2 regions of the Paenibacillus suaedae genome follow, and region 2 is predicted to be linked to the other one. Evidence: riboswitches for the same ligand, from Rfam matches in the RefSeq annotation. Region 2 holds a riboswitch; the other holds the start of a gene.
The links. A riboswitch is a leader RNA that binds a small molecule or an ion and turns the genes downstream of it on or off. The one in region 2 is predicted to bind glycine.

Region 1: another riboswitch for glycine. It lies ahead of RQP50_RS21855 (alanine/glycine:cation symporter family protein); the one in region 2 lies ahead of gcvT (glycine cleavage system aminomethyltransferase GcvT).

The regions. Positions count from the first base shown of each region.
Region 1 covers NZ_JAVYAA010000006.1:107,349-116,734, forward strand. Annotated here, with positions in the region: gene RQP50_RS21835 (ClbS/DfsB family four-helix bundle protein) at 99-623, shown strand; gene RQP50_RS21840 (alpha/beta hydrolase) at 818-1,735, opposite strand; gene RQP50_RS21845 (DUF4179 domain-containing protein) at 1,830-2,945, opposite strand; gene RQP50_RS21850 (sigma-70 family RNA polymerase sigma factor) at 2,942-3,475, opposite strand; gene RQP50_RS21855 (alanine/glycine:cation symporter family protein) at 3,637-4,977, opposite strand; glycine riboswitch at 5,124-5,229, opposite strand; gene RQP50_RS21860 (pyridoxal phosphate-dependent decarboxylase family protein) at 5,425-6,882, opposite strand; gene RQP50_RS21865 (aldo/keto reductase) at 7,143-8,120, opposite strand; gene RQP50_RS21870 (BMQ_0737 family morphogenetic spore coat protein) at 8,306-9,386, opposite strand, start outside.
Region 2 covers NZ_JAVYAA010000006.1:268,944-278,329, reverse strand. Annotated here, with positions in the region: gene gcvPB (aminomethyl-transferring glycine dehydrogenase subunit GcvPB) at 1-1,135, opposite strand, end outside; gene gcvPA (aminomethyl-transferring glycine dehydrogenase subunit GcvPA) at 1,132-2,487, opposite strand; gene gcvT (glycine cleavage system aminomethyltransferase GcvT) at 2,484-3,611, opposite strand; glycine riboswitch at 3,713-3,836, opposite strand; glycine riboswitch at 3,840-3,934, opposite strand; glycine riboswitch at 4,098-4,206, shown strand; gene gcvH (glycine cleavage system protein GcvH) at 4,399-4,791, shown strand; gene murI (glutamate racemase) at 4,976-5,809, shown strand; gene RQP50_RS22600 (GNAT family N-acetyltransferase) at 5,769-6,362, shown strand; gene RQP50_RS29390 (DUF5316 family protein) at 6,491-6,793, opposite strand; gene RQP50_RS22595 (VOC family protein) at 6,944-7,648, opposite strand; gene RQP50_RS22590 (MerR family transcriptional regulator) at 7,682-8,080, opposite strand; gene RQP50_RS22585 (MBL fold metallo-hydrolase) at 8,325-9,077, opposite strand; gene RQP50_RS22580 (aldo/keto reductase) at 9,342-9,386, opposite strand, start outside.

The sequences.
Region 1 (9,386 bases), 160 kb from region 2:
CGAAATCAAAATTTCCAAAGTTCAATTATTGTTGACAACCAGTTGTCAAGTTACCAATGTCATACTATATACAGGAACTGAATAGGAGGGATAACACGATGACAGCATATCATTACAACAATAAGGCTGCCTTAATTGATGCAATCCAATATACCTACAGGCGGTTTGATGAAGAATTCAACGATATCGAGGACGGTGCAAGGGATGTTCGGATCACTGGGGTAGATCGAACTCCAGCCGAGATCATCGCCTATCAATTAGGCTGGCTGCATCTCGTTATGGGGTGGGACAAGCAGGAACAGGAAGGCGAAATCGTACATATGCCTTCTCTAGACTATAAGTGGAATCAACTCGGTGCATTATATCAATCTTTCTACGAGCATTATTCATCTTACTCGTTAACTGAATTGAGGAATCAACTTAAGGATGCCGTACAGTTGTGGGTGAATTGGATTGATAGCTATAACGATGAGGCGTTGTTCAGACAAGGGGTTCGCAATTGGACAGGGGACAAGCAGAATTGGCCGATGGCTCGATGGATACATATTAATTCGGTTGCTCCATTTACAAATTTCCGAACGAAAATTAGAAAATGGAAGAAAGGTTTTCTGAGTATGACTTAACTCTATTATCCTAGTTGTACAGCGACAGATCAGTACGCTCGTAACCGGATATGAACCGTCTGCCGCTGATTCAACTAGGAATTTATCTATTCACCTTTTTATCTCTTCTTTTTATCTGTATCTATATCTATATCTATATCTATATCTATTTCAAATTTTCTATATCTAGTTCAAGCAAATGATTGTATCTATTGTTACCTCGTCATAATAGAGGCAACGTCCTGGATGGCCGTCCGTGCAGCGCCGCTTATGCCCGCGAGTTGGAAAAATCCATGATTGACACCGAAGTACTTCCTGCACTCTGCACCAACTCCTGCATCAAGCAGCCGCCGATACAACATTTCTCCCTCGTCTGCAAGAGGATCGAATTCGGCAAGAAGAATATGTGTGTATGGCAATCCTTCCAATTCGCTGCGCTGAATAGGACTTGCCTCTGGATGTTCTGCCGGAATGTCTCCGAAATAAGCTTCAAAACCGCTGAGCAGTGCGTCGCGAGTGATCACGTAATCATCTCCGTACCGTTGATAACTATCGCTTGCTCCGCTTGCATCCAACATCGGATATATCAAGATTTGTCTTGTTGGCATCCATTCCTTTTGCGCCTTGAGCCGCAAGGACGTTACTAGCGCAATGTGTCCGCCCGCACTATCACCTGCCAGTGTAATATCGTTCGGATTTCCTCCCCATGATACGGCATGCTCACGCACAATTTGTGCAGCCTTATAGGCATCATCATGAGCTGCTGGATAGGCATGCTCTGGTGCCAAGCGGTAATCTACCGCTACCACGATCGAGTTCCCCTTGTTAGCTAATGCTCTTAACTGGCGGTCATGAGTTGTGAAATCCCCGCTCACAAAGCACCCGCCATGATAATAGATCATAACAGGAAGATTAGACTCATACGACGGTCGGTAAATGCGTAAAGGAATGGAATCGATCGTATGATCGGTGATTTTCCAAATAGGCTCCGCTTCTCCTGCCAACACAACCGATTGTACATAACCTTGACGGCGATCCTGATAGCTCTGCTGTCTCGCAGAAGGACGTCCTGATTCAATAAAATCCTTAACGATGCTTCGAATACCTGGTTCCAAATCATTCAAGCGCTCCATGATGTGAACTCTCCTCCGACTGAAATACATGATGTAATGGCATAATTCCATCAATATTCATGTTACACGCGAATGATCGAGGAATGCAATCCTCTCATCGAACGGGCAGCTTGAACTCCAGCTGTGGAATATAGTTCTTATCCGGGCCTTTTCTTACAAACGGCTTAATGACGATAAAGCTAGGCTTCACCTTGAACGGCTCGTAAGAGGTTGAGAACACCATTCCTTTTCCTTCTCCTGAACCATTCCCAGCAATTGCATTCTGTTCATTTCCCTGCTCATCCTCGATATCGAACTCAAGATTGAGGAACCCATCAACTTTATAGTTATCCGGTATTGCATCCAGCATTTTACGATAATCTTCTTCTCCGCTTGCCCCGTGGACACCGACGAGCAAGCGGGTTGTGATGGGGGTAATTTCGACTCGATCGATCGTCATATTTATCGAATCATGTGATTTGGTCTCTGATGTCTTCAGGATAATCGTTCGCTCCGTATCCTTCTTGATCGGGAAGAGGAACTCGTAATTCTCATCCACATCAGCCAAATACACGACCATCTTCATTTCGAACGAGTCTGGAAGCTCGAGATCAGCAGAATCTAAAGCGGTAACGATTATCGATTGCGGAGCATGCTCCCCACCCGGCTGCAGTCCCATCCCGGTATTTATCTGCTTGTCTCCCATATAAAAATCGATATTATTGGCCCGCTTGCTAAGCATGCGCTGCTTGTTCCATAACTGAAAAAAAGACTCCTTCGCCGCATTCGCATCTTCTCTACTGAGCACTAGAGAAAGCCTGCTGCCATCATACATCATCTCAGAAATCGTGAGCGTCACTCCCTTATGGGATACGCGCTGATTGACTGAGGTGACCATCCCCTTCTCTCCAGCGGTTTGCAAGCCAAGATCCCCCACCAGTTTGAATACGCTATTCATGAACGGAATCTGCTTCAACGTCTGTGCGATCGCTGGAGAGGCAAGACCCGAGAAGATCATGACAATCCCGAGGCTCGCTACACCCGCTGTTGAAATCAACACTCTGCGCAGCCAGCGGTTCTTCCGACTTCTTCTCTTCCGTCCAGGAAGCATCTCGTCGATGATCTGGTATGTCCGATCCATCCGGTTGCGAACGGATTCTGGCAGCTCGCTAATATATGGTTCCCTAAGCTGTTCCAGTCGCTGATCGATAGGCAGTTGTATGTCTTTCATCCGTTCATCTTCCTTTCTTCAGTATCATCCAGCCATTCTGCGAGCGTGTGACGTGCCCGATGCAGCCGTGTCTTCACCGCGCCCACGGACATATCCATCATCTCGGCGATCTGATGCATAGGCAAATCCTGAAAATAAAACAAAATAACAATATTGCGAGATACTTCCTCAAGCCGATAGATCGCCTGACGCAAATCAAGATGATCACTGTATTCAGCCGTGGCAACACCAACTTCTGGGAGTTCAGCCAGCATGATGATGCGAGCCTGCTTCCGCAATATCATATTGCATTCATTGATCAATATCCGAAAGAGCCAAGTCTTAAAATAGGCATGATGATTTAGGTTGGTCAGTGCGCGATAAGCCTTGAGCACAGTCTCCTGCATCGCATCTGCACAATCCTCATCCCTTCTGACGATCGACCTGGCCATGTTGAACATTTGGGCTTCATGCTGCTTGATGAGTCGAATAAACGCTTCTTTGTTACCTTCCTTAGCCAATCTCACTTCTGTCTCTATATCGCTATGCAAGCCGTTTCTACTCCCTTCTTTACCCCATACACGCGAATCAAACTGTCAATTAGATGCACAAGATAGGCAAAAGGTTTCATTAAACGCAAAAAAACTGCCAAATGTTCACTTTCATGCATTTGGCAGTTTACTTAAGAACAGGAATAGCTTCCTGCTTCTATTTATTTTTCGGATTCCCTATGCTTCCAATATAGACGCGTCTCAGACACAACGACTCCAGACAAACCGAGCAGTGCAACTAAGTTCGGCAGCGCCATTAATCCATTTACAATATCAGCAAGCTTCCATATCATATCCAGCTTGATAAATGCCCCAAAGCCAATGATCGCAATGAACATAAGGCGGTACGGCAGAATCGATTTGACACCGAATAAATAAACCATGCACCGTTCGCCGTAATAGTTCCAGCCAAGAATCGTCGTAAATGCAAATAAAATCAAGCAAAACATAAGAATGAGGGAACCGTATGGCAGCGCAGCATCAAATGCTGCCTGTGTCATGGCCGCTCCTTCCATTGGGCCATTCCATACACCCGTTACAATCAATGTTAATCCTGTAAGCGAGCAGACGATGATCGTATCGATGAATGTTCCGGTCATTGATATGAGTCCTTGCTCAGCCGGCCATTTCACCTTCGCAGCCGCGGCCGCAATCGGTGCGCTTCCGAGACCTGATTCATTCGAGAATACGCCTCTTGCAATCCCGTTGCGGATCGCCATCATAACCGTTGCTCCCAAGAAGCCGCCACCTGCTGCTGTTGCATTGAACGCGCCATGGAAAATTAACGACAGTGCGTGCGGTATCTGATCCGCAAATGCAATAAGCACAACAAAACTCGCGATAAAATAGATAATAGCCATGACAGGAACAATTGTCGTCGTCACATGCGATATACTCTGAATCCCGCCAATTGTAACAAGCGCGGTCACGATAGTGACGATTGCCGCAGTGACTACTGCAGGTACACCAAGGCTTGCTTCTGTAGAAGTGACGATCGCATTAATTTGCGGAAATGTACCAATTCCAAGTAAGGCAACCAGTACTCCGCTAATCGCAAAGAACACAGCAAGCGGCTTGAATTTCATGCCAAGTCCCTTCTCAATATAATACATAGGACCGCCTAGCACTTGTCCATTGTCATCAATGTTGCGATACTTGACAGCAAGCAATCCTTCCGCATATTTGGTGGCCATTCCGAAGAATGCAGCAACCCACATCCAGAACAATGCACCGGGTCCACCCACCTTTATTGCAGTAGCAACCCCCACGATATTACCAGTTCCAATTGTCGCCGCCAACGCAGTAGCCAATGCACCGAAGCTGGATACATCCCCTTCTCCCTCGTTCTTCGACTTGAATATTAACTTCAAGGCGAGCGGCAGGCGGAACAACTGTAGCGCTCCCAAGCGGATCGTTAATAAAATTCCCGTTCCTACTAATAAAATAAGAAGCGGTGCTCCCCATACCATGTTGTTCAATTTGTCTAACCATTGTTCCATCATTGTCAAATCAGTTCCCCTCTTTGTGAATAATAAAAAGAGTCAAATCGAATGATTTGACCCTGGGGACATGTGTGCAGAATAAATAACCTGACGTAAGTGACATACCTAAATAAGATCATCATACCAATGACTTACGATTTCTACGCTTCTGCATCCCTGTCCTTTTACCTGAGAGTTTTAACGAATTCATGAGATTCAATTCGCCTTGCCCCTTCGGTGCCCCAATCATGGAGTCTCTCCAGAGTCCTGTCCATTTACGGTCCTGCTTATACATACTCGAGCTCAAGGTTCGATATGCCTAGGCGCCTGAGAGCTTACCCCTTCGGCTAGACGATTCGTCTATCTCCCGCAAACTTCATCCAGTTATAAAGTTGTAGGTAACATTATAGTAGACACACTATCATTGTGCAATGATCCACTGCATTGTAATTTATCCCATACCATTTATCACACATGTGCTCGTTGACTGTAATATAGGGATCTGGCCTCATTTAATAAATGAATGAGTTCTTTCATATTCTGTTCGCTCGTATCGTAATTGGTAAAGCATGCACGCAGCGTTGGTACACCATGAATGGTAAATACGGATAGCCACACTTTCCCTGTGCTCAATACGTGTTGATTCACAATTAGAGCGAAATGCTGATCGTTTCGTTCCCATGCTTCTTGATCAAGAAAGCAGATGACAGGCAGCACGGTATCGTTGGCAACTGTCCAGCCAGATCGCATTAATTCTTCTCTGAATCGCTTGCCCATTTCAATTTGATGTCGCAAGACAGCCCGATATCCTTCCCAACCCGCAGTAGCCAGGGATAGATACAGCTTCAATCCTATAAATCTCCGTGACCATTGAATGGAATGCGTATATGGATCGATCGTATGCAGCTCTCCTCCCTCCTTCGGCATATAATCTGCCGTTATACGGAAGGTTTCATTCAATATACGTGAATGCCGTGTGAAGTACATGCCCGCCCCCATCGGAACGGACAGCCACTTATGAGCATCAAACGCGATTGAATCTGCTTGCTGGATACCATCCACATGGTAGGACATTTCGGAATCCAACACGATTGCACCGCCATAAGCAGCATCTACATGAAGCCACATCTGTTCATGCTCCGCTATTGCTGCGATGTCCATTAACGGATCAATTGCACCGGCTCCCGTCGTTCCCGCTGTAGCAATAATAAGAAATGGGGCAAAACCCTGCGCGCGGTCTATACGTATTTGTTCTAATAACGCGTCTATATCCATTTGCAAGGAATCGTTCGTACGAATGGAGCGAATTGAATTCGTTCCAAGCCCACAGGAACGAGCCGCTTTCACCAATGAATGATGACTCTCTTCAGAAGCATACAGAATGGGTGGCTTCTCCAGAGCTGCTAATCCGTCTGTTGCATACTTTGGAAAATGATAAGATAGAGCCGTTAAGACAGCAGTCATATTAGCTTCCGCTCCCCCAGTCGTGAAAGTTCCATCAGCAACATCACGCGGGTAACCAAATTGAACGGCGAGCTCACGCAGTACGTAATTCTCAATCTCTACCGCGAGCGGCGCATGACTCCATGCAGCAAGCTGGGGGTTAAACGCCGCTGTTATCGTGTCTGCCATAATCCCCATAAAGTTCGGACGGGGATTGTATAAGCCATAATATCCTGGATGTGCTGTGTGCACTTGATATCGACGCAGTCCTTCTATAACATGCTGAACCGCAGTTTGAGGCTTGACAGGAGCAGCAAAGTCAATTTGCTCCGCATACTGCACGATTTCTGACGGGATTAATTCAGGGGCAACTACTACCTCGTCGGTGTATGATAGATACTGACTGATTTTCTCTAACGTATATGAGCCTAGCATATACTGTTCCTCAGTTGATAGATCCAAGATCGGATTCTGTCTAAGCATACAGATTCCAGCAACTCCCTTCCACTGTTCAATTCAAGAAAGATGTTCCAATTGAATAATAGCTTACCGACCAAGACGACAATTGAACAGGTACAGTTTATCAGTTCGCTATGAGGACAGGCCATTTATCCCCCTATTATACATACCGTCCTACCATTTACATCGTATTTTGAATATGAGCGCAAGATTTCGAAATCTCAACTCAAAAAAACCGCCCCTATTATCTAGAGACGGTGTCTATTGCTTCCTTACTTTCTCATTTACTCAGGCAATCGGTATACAGCAAAAGGTTCACCATACCGATATCGACGGCTTATTTCATCCAATCGGTTCAACTGTTCTTCATTAAGTTCGACATTGACACTCGTTATATTGTCCTCTAACTGCTCCACCTTCGTCGCTCCTACAATGACTGTCGATACACAAGGCTGGTGCATAAGCCAAGCTAATGACAACGAGCTTGGGCTGCAGCCGATATCCGCTGCCAATTCGCTCACCTGTTCACTTAACGCAAACCGTTCTTCATTGAAGAATTTGTAGAAATTCGGATCCGTATCTGCTCGTGAGCCAGCTGGCTTCTGATCTTCTACTCGATATTTTCCTGTCAGAATTCCTCCTGCAAGCGGATAATATGGAATGATTCCCACCCCTTGATCCTGACATAGCGGAACCAGTTCCAGTTCTGGCGTTCGATCAGCTAGTGAATAGCTGGTTTGCATGGACACATAACGATTCAGACCAAGCCGTTCACTGATGCCAATCGCCTTCATCAGCTCCCAAGCAGCGTAGTTAGACGCTCCGATATACCGCACCTTGCCTGAACGTATCATATCATCAAGCGTCCGCAGCGTCTCCTCAAGTGGAGTATGCGGATCAAATGAATGTATTTGATACAGGTCAATATAATCGGTATTTAGCCGCTTCAAGCTATTGTCTAATTCCTGCTGCAAATGAAAGCGAGATGACCCGCGCTCGTTCGGCCCCTGTCCTCGAATTAATCCTGCCTTCGTTGTCAGCACGACATTGTGTCGATTGCCTGTCAGCGCCTCACCGATGATGCGTTCTGATTCTGAACCAGCATAAATATTAGCCGTATCAATAAAGTTAATGCCATAGTCCAGCGCTTGATGAATAATCCGAGTCGAAGCCTGCTTGTCGGCCCGCTTGCCGAACGCATTTGTTCCTAATCCAAGCACAGACACCTTCAATCCACTATTGCCAAGACGACGATATTGCATGACGATCAACTCCTTGCTTTCCTTATTTAGCAGTAATTATATCACAAGCTATCCCCTTGATCTGAATCCGATCAAATATGTGTCTGCCTTATGATTCCACTTCCGCGCACAAAAAGAAAAACTCATGCAAGCATGAGTTCTCAACAACAATAAAGAATCCAGAATCTCTATGGATTACATGACATTTATACGAATGGAAAAATCGTCGGACATTGCAATGGAAGGCTGATGCTGCATGACTCCGGTATCGGGATTAATGCCCTAGGTTGACAGAATGTCGCTTCAACCATCAGCGGTATTGTAAATTTCACAATAAGCTCCAAACACCAATCCAATTGCAACTCAATCGTTAAGCTCTCAGTAATTCGTGCAGCACAATGGATATCGAATATTTGAGAAGTAATGTTGGATTCATCTAATGGGAGCGGTAAGCAGAGTGATACTTTCTCGTTATTCTTGACTAGTAGTGTAAACGTGCATGTTTCTCCTGTTCCACTATCTGTTAACGTAATCGTTACCTCTGCAGAGCACGTGGTCAGTACAATAGCTGCTTGCGATCCGATAATGGGCAGCGGCAGCCGCTTTACAACCGTGATGCTGCATTCTCCCGTAGCTGGCACTGCATTGCAGCTTACAAGCACTTGCCGACCGCCAGCAATTGCTTGTTCTACAAAAGCCCTGCAGGTTTCGGGAATAGTCTCTTCCACGATGAAATCACTCCGAGTAACAACCCAATCGAACAGTTTGCTGACAGAAATGCACTCTAAAGGACGAACAACTAGCGTCGTAATCGTAGCTGTAACAGGAGGCGTATTATCCGCCTGAGCGGTAGCCGTGTTGGTAACCACCCCTTCTAACAAAGGAATGACTGTGATGATAATCGTCTGTTCTTGTTGACCCTCCAATGTGCCCAAGAGACAAGTAACGGTCTGCCCGGATACAGAGCAAGTGCCTCCTTCAGATTGAACACTGACAAATTCAACCGTTGGAGGAATGACATCACGCACGATTACATTCGTTAGAGGAAGTTCTCCGAGATTTGCAACACTAATCGTATATTGCAACAGGCTGCCGACAAGCACAGGGTTGCTTGAAGCTTGCTTCGAAATGGCGAGCGGCTGTAATACCGTAATGCTTGCGGTTGCTGTTTCAGGGTCTTCAACATTATCAGCGGTCACCACTGCTGTGTTCGTTAATATTCCTGTTACAGTCGTAATTGCTTCGATCGTAATCGTAGCGCACGTTCCAGGGGCAATGACACCGAAA
Region 2 (9,386 bases):
TGCATACGCCTGGATATGGAATATCGTAATAAGGCGCCAGACGGTGCATCATGTAGTTGGCATTCAGTACCGCGCATTCAGATACACGGCGCAGCCCTTCTGGACCGTAAGTGCGAATATATACGTAGGCGCGCAAGAGGATACCGAAGTTACCGTTATAGGCCTTGACTCGTCCAATGGACAGCGGAGAGCCTTGATCGAATTCATATGAACCATCCTCATGCTTCATCACCGTAGGGGAAGGGAGGAATGGAATCAGTTTGCTCTTCACGCCAACAGGGCCAGCACCAGGGCCGCCGCCGCCATGAGGCGTACTCATCGTCTTGTGCAAATTCAAATGGACAACATCAAAGCCCATATCCCCAGGACGCGTAATACCCATAATGGCATTGGAGTTAGCGCCATCATAATAGAGCAATCCGCCAGCTTCATGAACAATGCTCGCGATCTCGACAATATGCTCTTCGAACAATCCGAGTGTACTCGGGTTCGTGAGCATCAATGCTGCCGTATCAGATCCAACTGCGGCTCTGAGTGCTTCCAGATCAACGAACCCTTGTTCGTTAGACGGTATTGTAATCGTATCTAAGCCAGCTACAGTTGCACTAGCGGGGTTCGTACCATGCGAGGAATCAGGAACGATTACCTTCGTCCGCTGCTCGCCGCGACTCTCATGGTAAGCGCGGATCATCATCAACCCCGTCCATTCTCCATGCGCGCCTGCCGCAGGCTGAAGGGTGACCTTATCCATACCAGTAAGGGCAGCTAGATCTTCCTGCAGCGTGTACAGCAGCTCTAGAGCCCCTTGCACCGTGCTTGTAGGCTGATAAGGATGGATTGCTGCGAGTCCTGTCAGCCTTGCTGCATCCTCGTTAATTTTCGGATTATATTTCATCGTACAAGAGCCGAGCGGGTAGAAGCCATTGTCTACGCCGAAGTTGCGGCGTGATAAGGCGGTATAATGTCGAATCACATCAACCTCATACACTTCAGGCAGCTCAGCCTCTTGACTGCGTAGCATCGAAGTTGGGATAAGCTCATGAATCTCGATTTCTGGAACATCACATTCCGGTAAGGAATAGGCAATACGGCCAGGATGGCTTAATTCAAATATGAGTGCTTGTTCCGGTTTCATACGCAGCTCACCTCCAGCAGGTCAATAAATTGTTCGATGTCTGATTTGGATTTTTTCTCCGTGACCGCAATGAGCATATGTCCTTCCAGTTCAGGATAGAAGTGGCCAAGATCCAAGCCGCCGATGTATCCGTTGTCCAGGAGCATAGACTGCAATCGATCCATGTCAGTACCTTGCGGGAGACGAAGTACGAATTCATTGAAATAAGGCGCTTGGAATGCTAATCCCAGATTGGGCTTGTTATTGATATAAGCAGCTGCATAATGAGACTTCTGTATATTGAGCTTCGATACCTTTTGCATTCCCATCTTGCCCATGACGGACATATAGACGGAAGCAGCAAGAGCAAGAAGTGCTTGGTTTGAGCAGATGTTGGATGTCGCCTTCTCGCGACGAATATGCTGTTCTCTCGCTTGGAGTGTTAGAACAAATCCACGCTTGCCATCCAGATCCTTGGTCAAGCCGACAATCCTGCCTGGGATGCGGCGCATATAGGGCTCTGCAACGGCAAAGAAACCGCATGTAGGACCGCCGTAAGATGCTGCAATGCCAAGCGGCTGGGCATCTCCAACACATACGTCGACACCTAGTTTGCCAGGACTCTCCAACATAGCAAGACTCAGTGGATTCGTACTCATGATGAGCAGGCCTTTATTTGCATGTGCAATCGGTTCAATGGCGCGCACATCTTCAATGCATCCGAAGAAGTTCGGGGACTGAATCAGTACGGCAGCAGTCTCGTCCGTGACAGCACGCTTCAGCTGATCAAGGTCAGTCACGCCGTCTTCATATCCAATCTCGACCACTTCAACATTAAGTCCTCGAGCCATTGTGCGAACAATCTGTCTCGCTTCTGGATGGACAGTGCTCGAGATGACAAGCTGCTTGCGCTTCGTTGCGCCGACCGCCAGTGCCCCAGCTTCTGCAAGTGCAGTAGCGCCATCATACATGCTGGCATTGGCAACAGCCATACCAGTCAGCTCGCATATATAGGATTGAAATTCAAAGATTGCTTGCAATTCACCCTGACTGATTTCAGGCTGATAGGGTGTATAGGCGGTATAGAACTCTGATCTAGAGACTAGATGCTGAATGACTACAGGGATATGATGATCGTATATGCCAGCACCAAGGAAGCTGGTATGGCTCTCACTGTTAGCATTGCGGGAGGCCAATTCCTTCATATGCTTCATCATGGCTGCTTCATCTAATGGTTCAGACATGGGCAGTACTCCATTGTAACGAATGGAGGCTGGGATATCGCGGAATAGCTCGTCAATGGAAGAGATGCCGATCTGCTGCAGCATGTCAGCCTGATCTTGTTCCGTCACTGGAATGTAACGATGCTTCATGATGGATTCGCTCCTTTGGCAGGGGTCGGGATTCGTTTATAAAATGGAGTCGAGACGACGCGGGCTTTCAACTGCTTGCCGCGAATTTCGACAAGAATTTCTGTATCCAATTCAGAGAATGCGGATTCAATCAAGGCTAGCCCTAGATTGCGCTTTAATGTCGGCGACTGTGTTCCTGTTGTAACTTCTCCGATCACGCGCCCATCTGCAAGCACTGGATAATGGGAGCGAGGAATGCCTTTGTCGATCATCTCGATGCCTACCAGCTTTCGTGCCGGTCCATCGGTCTTCTGCTTCGTTAATGCTACACGGCCGATGAAGTCGCCCTTATCCAGCTTGACGAATCGTGCTAGTCCTGCCTCAAGCGGCGAGATATCGGCAGTAATTTCTTGTCCATAGAGGGGCAGACGTGCCTCGAAGCGCAAGGTGTCTCTAGCACCAAGCCCTGCTGGGAGCAAGCCGAACGGTTCGCCCGCGCGAATCAGCTCATTCCATACGTGCGCTGCATCTTCTGCGGACAAGTAGAGTTCGAAGCCATCTTCACCGGTATAGCCTGAGCGAGACAGCAGTGTTGATACGCCGCAGACTTGAGCATCCGATAGGAAATGGAATGGAGCGAGCGAATCAATAGGTGCCTCAGTTACCGCAGCAAGAATCGCTTGGGCATTCGGCCCTTGAAGGGCAAGCAATGCTGTGCGATTCGAAACATTGGTCAATGTAACGCCATGAATCAGATGCTTCTGCAGCCATGCATAGTCTTTATCAATGTTGGAGGCATTAACGACGAGCATGTAACGGTCGCTCTTCATCTGATAAATGAGAATATCATCGACAACTCCTCCGTCAGGGTAGCACAGCAGCGTATATTGTGCTTTGCCATCCTCGAGCCGCGATACATCATTTGTTGTCATCTGTTGAAGAAACGTCAGGGAGGCAGGGCCGCTTACGATAAATTCACCCATGTGGGAGACATCGAATAGACCTGCATGTGTACGAACTGCTTCATGCTCTCGTTGAATGCCGATAAATTGAACAGGGAGCTCCCAGCCGCCGAAGTCAATGCAGCGTGCACCCGGATAAGCAGAGTATTGATCAAATATTGGCGTTCTCTTCAATTGACTCATGAATTCACCTCGATACGCGTATTTGGACTAATTATCGGTATACGAACATAAAAAGGACAGCCGAAAGAAAAGTGGATGCATCGCATCCTCTCATTCTCTCGCTCTGTCCTTTGTACCTGAGAGTGTCGCCGATTGTCGCAAACAAATTGTTTGTTTCCGTGTCTACCATCGACTTTCCCCTTGGGTGACTGTATTCGTTTTCATGAATAGCAGTGCTCTCCAGAGGTGCGTCCGGTAAAAGTCCTTTTGCCTGAGAGATTCACCCATTCAGGCTTACTCCTTCGGCGCTGCTATGTCTCAGCAGTCTCTCCCTTTACCATCATTCGCCATTTTCAGCTGTCATCTCTACATTAGTTGAGCTTTCCACACTTTGTCAATTGATATTTTCTTCACAACTGATTTCATAGCTTGTCATATTGACAATCATGCATATCTTGCAATAATCTAATGGTGTTATAATTACCCAGTTTAATCGTAATTCGCGAACGAGGAAGGTCGGGAGAGTTTGACAATTGCGATTGTCAACACCGAAGGAGCAAGTTGCCAGCCGCCGATTGGCAATGAATCTCTCAGGTTCCATAACCGCCATTCTGACGCAGCTCTGGAGAGTGCATTTCTATGCCGCCAAAGGGGTAAGTTCAACCGCAGTTGTGGCTGTGGAGGAACGGGAACTCTCAGGTACCGAGGACAGAGAACAAGGCGACAAGGCCGCTTCCTGTCCATTTTTACGATCTCGATTGGATAGACGGCCTGATGAATGACATTATGAATGAAATGGGGCGTTGACATGAGTGAAGTGAAGAATGGATTGCTGTATAGTGAAGAGCATGAATGGGTAATTGCCATAGAAGGCAATACGGTACGAGTTGGCATTACAGATCATGCACAATCCCAGCTGGGAGACATCGTATTCATCGAATTTCCGCCAGTAGGTACCAGCTTGTCCGCAGGGGACAGCATGGGATCAATTGAATCGGTGAAGACTGTATCTGAGTTGTACTGTCCGGTATCCGGAACAATTACGAAGGTCAATGATGGATTGGAAGCGTCGCCAGAGCTTGTGAACAGCAGCCCCTACGAAGATGGATGGATTGCAGAAGTTGAAGTAGAAGGCAGCGTTGAGGAAGCTGTGAAGCACTTGCTGAATGCAGAGCAGTACACGAAGCTGATAGATGAATAGTTGAATAGTTGAAGGAACAATAGGTTGAGAACTAAGAACCTGCTGTACCGGTATCATGCTGGTGCAGCAGGTTTTTTCATTTGCTTTCTGACAAATTTCGATAGGATTCACCGCCGAAAAGGAGTACAATATAAGCATCGACAACTAGATGTTGCAATGCTAATAAGAATGCTAGGTGAATGGAATGACAATCGCTTTTTTTGATTCTGGAATCGGTGGAATAACCGTGTTGGCTGAGGCTATGAAGCATATGCCGCATGAACAATATTTATTTTATGCAGATACGCTGCATGTCCCTTATGGGACGAAATCTCAATCCGAAGTAATGCGCCATGTAGATTCAGCTGTGGAAGACATCATGCAGCACAATGTGAAGGCGCTTGTTATTGCGTGCAATACAGCGACAAGCATCGCAGCGTCAGAACTAAGACGGAAGTACGACATTCCGATCATCGGGATGGAGCCAGCAGTCAAGCCTGCCGTGGAAATGAATCGCGACAATGGCAAGCGTGTGCTTGTATTCGCGACAGCGTTAACCTTAAGTCAGAACAAATACCATACATTAATCAGTCGAATTGACGAAGAACATATTGTGGATTCGATTCCCTTGCCGGAATTGGTAGAGTATTGCGAGCAGTTAAACTTTGATAAGGGAGTGATAGGAGACTACTTCGTGCATAAGCTTGCTGGATTGGATTTGAATCAGTATGGAACGATTGTGTTAGGATGTACGCATTATCCCTATTACAAGCACATATTGAGAGACATTATCCCTGCTCATATCCAGCTTATAGACGGCAGCCATGGCACCGTGCAGCGTCTAGCACAAGTAATGCAGGAAAACCAGCTTAAGCAGTCATCGGATACGTCAGTTCGCCCTTCAATTCAATTTATGTGTTCAAGTCATGAGCAGAAATACATAGACAAGTTACAGACTGCACTCTATACCTATCAGACCTTCGGGGGAATGGATACGAATGAACAATCAATTGTTCGAGCTGACGGGGAGCAGTGCTAAGCTGATCCCGATGCTTCCTGAACATAAGGAAGATTTATACGAAGCAGCATCTCATCCTGATATTTGGCACTACTTGCCGCGCACCATCCGCAGTCTTACGGATGCAGAACGAGTGATTCATGATGCTGTTCTGAACCGCGAGAAGGGGACTGAGTATCCATTCGTTGTCATTGATCAGCTTACAGAGCGAATTATTGGCGCGACGAGAATAATGAATATGTCTGCCTTGCATCGATATGCCGAGATTGGCGGCACATGGTATCACCCTTCTGTATGGCGTACTCGCATCAATACAGAGTGCAAGTATTTGCTGCTGCAATATTGCTTTGAACAGCTGCATACGATTCGTGTTCAGCTGACGGCAGATGTGCGCAATGAGCGCTCGAATCGCGCCATTCAACGGTTAGGAGCCGTATACGAAGGGAAATTGCGCCGACATCGGGTGATGGAGGACGGGTATATTCGCGACTCGAATGTGTACAGCATAGTTGATGAGGAATGGCCACAGGTGAAGGAGAGGCTCGAGCAATATTTGCACCAGGTGTATGTGTAGTTATAGTTATACCGCTATTCAATCGTTCAATTCACAGTTATGTATCAATAAATACAAAGAGAGGATGTGCCCGCCAAGTAGATGGGGCTAACATCCTCTCTTTCTTATATGATGATTAAGCCGCTCGCTTATAGGACAAAAGTAAAGATAATGATGGATGTTATAATACTCGGCAGCCCAATTAAAAACATCGTACCGCTGAATTTAATATTTCTTCGATGGTCTTCTTCTGGAATATGGCCCATATTAAATTTAAGCTTCGTATCATCCCTGAATAGACCCGAGAAAAGGGAACCGACTACCCACAACCCTAAACCTAAATAGCAATTGATGTTGAATAAGGAGCGGAGATCTCCATTTTGCCAAATGTACACATACAATACTGAAAGTACAATGAAAACGAGCCCAATTGCAATACGTCGTAAGATCATATCACACCTCCTCGAATTCCACTATTACCCATCATACACCAAATTCAATCTATGTGAAAGTTAGATCAAATTTAATTCGAATAAAATCAATCAAAAAAACGAGTATTGAATTTATGATGGTGAACAAGGAGACTTATGAAGCCAGCATCCTTACGAAGTTACTTGTACACCCTGAGATGTACACAGAATACGGAATGTATCGCTATCCTTCTTCAAAACTATGGCGTTAAACCCTGATGTTTCATTTGTATCGGTATGGTGAAGTGATAGCCAACCACGATCAAGCAAGAATATCCGATCCAGGCTGCCGGAATCTGTTGCAATGGATGCTTGCATCTGGTAGGCGCTGGAATACACAGATAAATCCTTTTCAATATTCGTTGTTTGAATTTCGACTCCAGTCAATGTATATGAACTAGGCCAGACACGCGATTGCTCGTACTCGATTAACCATGGCATGTGTGGTCCAATGTAGGCCGTCTGAAAAGAGATGCTGGTTCCGTCTTCTAATGGAGCGAGTTGATGGTTAGGTCCTATGTAAGGTATTCCTAGACTTCTTGCAGGTTCAATAAATGAAGGCAACCCTCCTGTTACTTCTAATGCGACTCCGAAAATCCCTGCACGTTGAGAGGCAAATGCAGCGAATGCTGAGCCCAATGGCGTCTTCTGTGCTTCTTCTAAATCCTCTAAGGCGATGAGTTCAATAAATCCCTCTCTTAAATAGGCAACCTGCCCAATTGTTCCTGGGAACGGAATGACTTGCTTCGTAAATATAATGCCAGTAGTTTCTTGAATAAGATGGACTGCTTGAGACAAATTAGGTACTGCAAGTGTAACATGATCCAAAAACAGCATAGGAAATCCCTCGTTTCTTCTCAAATTACAATATTAATTGTCTGTTATATGTTGCTTCCAATGAGTAACTAGTTTTTCTAGTTGCAGCTCTGCTTCTCGTAATAATTGAATCTGTTCTCTTATCTCCTGAAGTCGTTCTTCATAAAATGCTGCAGCGCATTCAGCTTGATGATTGCTGTTATTGCTGTTATTGCTGTTATTGCTGTTACGCCCTGGCAACCCTTCACAGTTCTGAATCAGGCGCGCTATCTCAACAGTGCTAACTCCAAGCTTCAAGAATAACTGGATCAGCTGAACGCGCTGGACATCGATGTCTTCGTATATGCGATACCCATTCTCTGAACGAGCGGGGGACAGCAGATGCTTCTGCTCGTAATAACGCAGGGAACGAAGACTGACTCCTGTAAGCTTAGATAATTCACGAATATGCATTGTTGGTACCAACTCCTTCATAATGCGGCCACAAACATAGTGTAAAGGATGACATGATGTGAAGGTCAATACGTAATAATCAACATTTCTATGAGCGAGCAGGAAATGTAAGAGTAGGAACCAGTGAGGTAGAAAAGAAAGGTTTTTTACATTATCCGATTTGAAAAGTGTATGGTGTGTTGATTTCAAAAGGAAAGAGGAGGGCAGCTAACCACAATAGGATGTTGGTTAGCTGCCCTCTTTATTATGGCTTCGTTATCGACGAATGTGATAGTTGCAGGATCTGATGGTGTATGTTCTGTTCAGACAGACCGCCATGATAACAGATAACTGTGTCAATCGGATATTTGGTCAGCTTGGCGAGAGAGTGAATTGCGCTGTCCATGTCCAGCGTCGCATGCGGGACGGGGCCTTGCAGCATTCCATGAACGCTTATCATCGCGTCGCCGGCTAGCAAGATACGGCTGCGCTCCAAATAGATGCTGACATGCCCAGCTGTATGACCAGGCGTGTGGATAATGCGGATTCCGCCGCAGTAAGGAAGAACTTCATTATCCGTAATCAATCGGGTTACGTTCGCTGATGGATGCATGTTACACATGGCCAGAACTTTAGGACGATGTTCTTCTGGCAGCAGCGGCAGAAGCTTCGCCATAGCTTCGCGGCTAATCTTAATGAGTGGATATTTGCCTTCTATGTATGGGGCGTCTTCGTGGTGTGCTATCACCTCGAGATGGCCATCCTTGGCTGATACCACATCAGGCAGACTCCCGATATGATCGAGGTCTTGATGGGTAAGCAGGACAGCATGCAATCGATCGAGCGGCACGCCTGTTTCTTGCATCGCATGCTGGATTCGAATCCAATCCCCTGGCATCCCAGTGTCGATTAGTATTGCATCCTCTTCATCCCATATTAGAGTAGGATGAATTGCTACTGGTCCTCCGATGCCTTCAGATTCCAACTCTAACATCATGACTCCTGGTGCAACGATCATAGTATATCCCTCCATCGTGAGTAAGGTTTGCCATTACGTCTTAGCATAATATGTTTTATCACGGATGGTATTCAATATCAATAGATAAATATTATATCTTAACACATAAATAAATTATTGTCAATATGCTCATCGAATCATTTTGTGCATTTGATCATCTTGAATTTACGATATTGAACGAAAAAATCGTATTCAACAGAAGAAAAGCGGTATCCATCCGGATGCCGCTTGTTTCAGTCATCTATATCGCTGTGTCAACGATGATTAAGGCAGCATACGGCCTCTCGTGCTAACGTAGAGGGAATACCA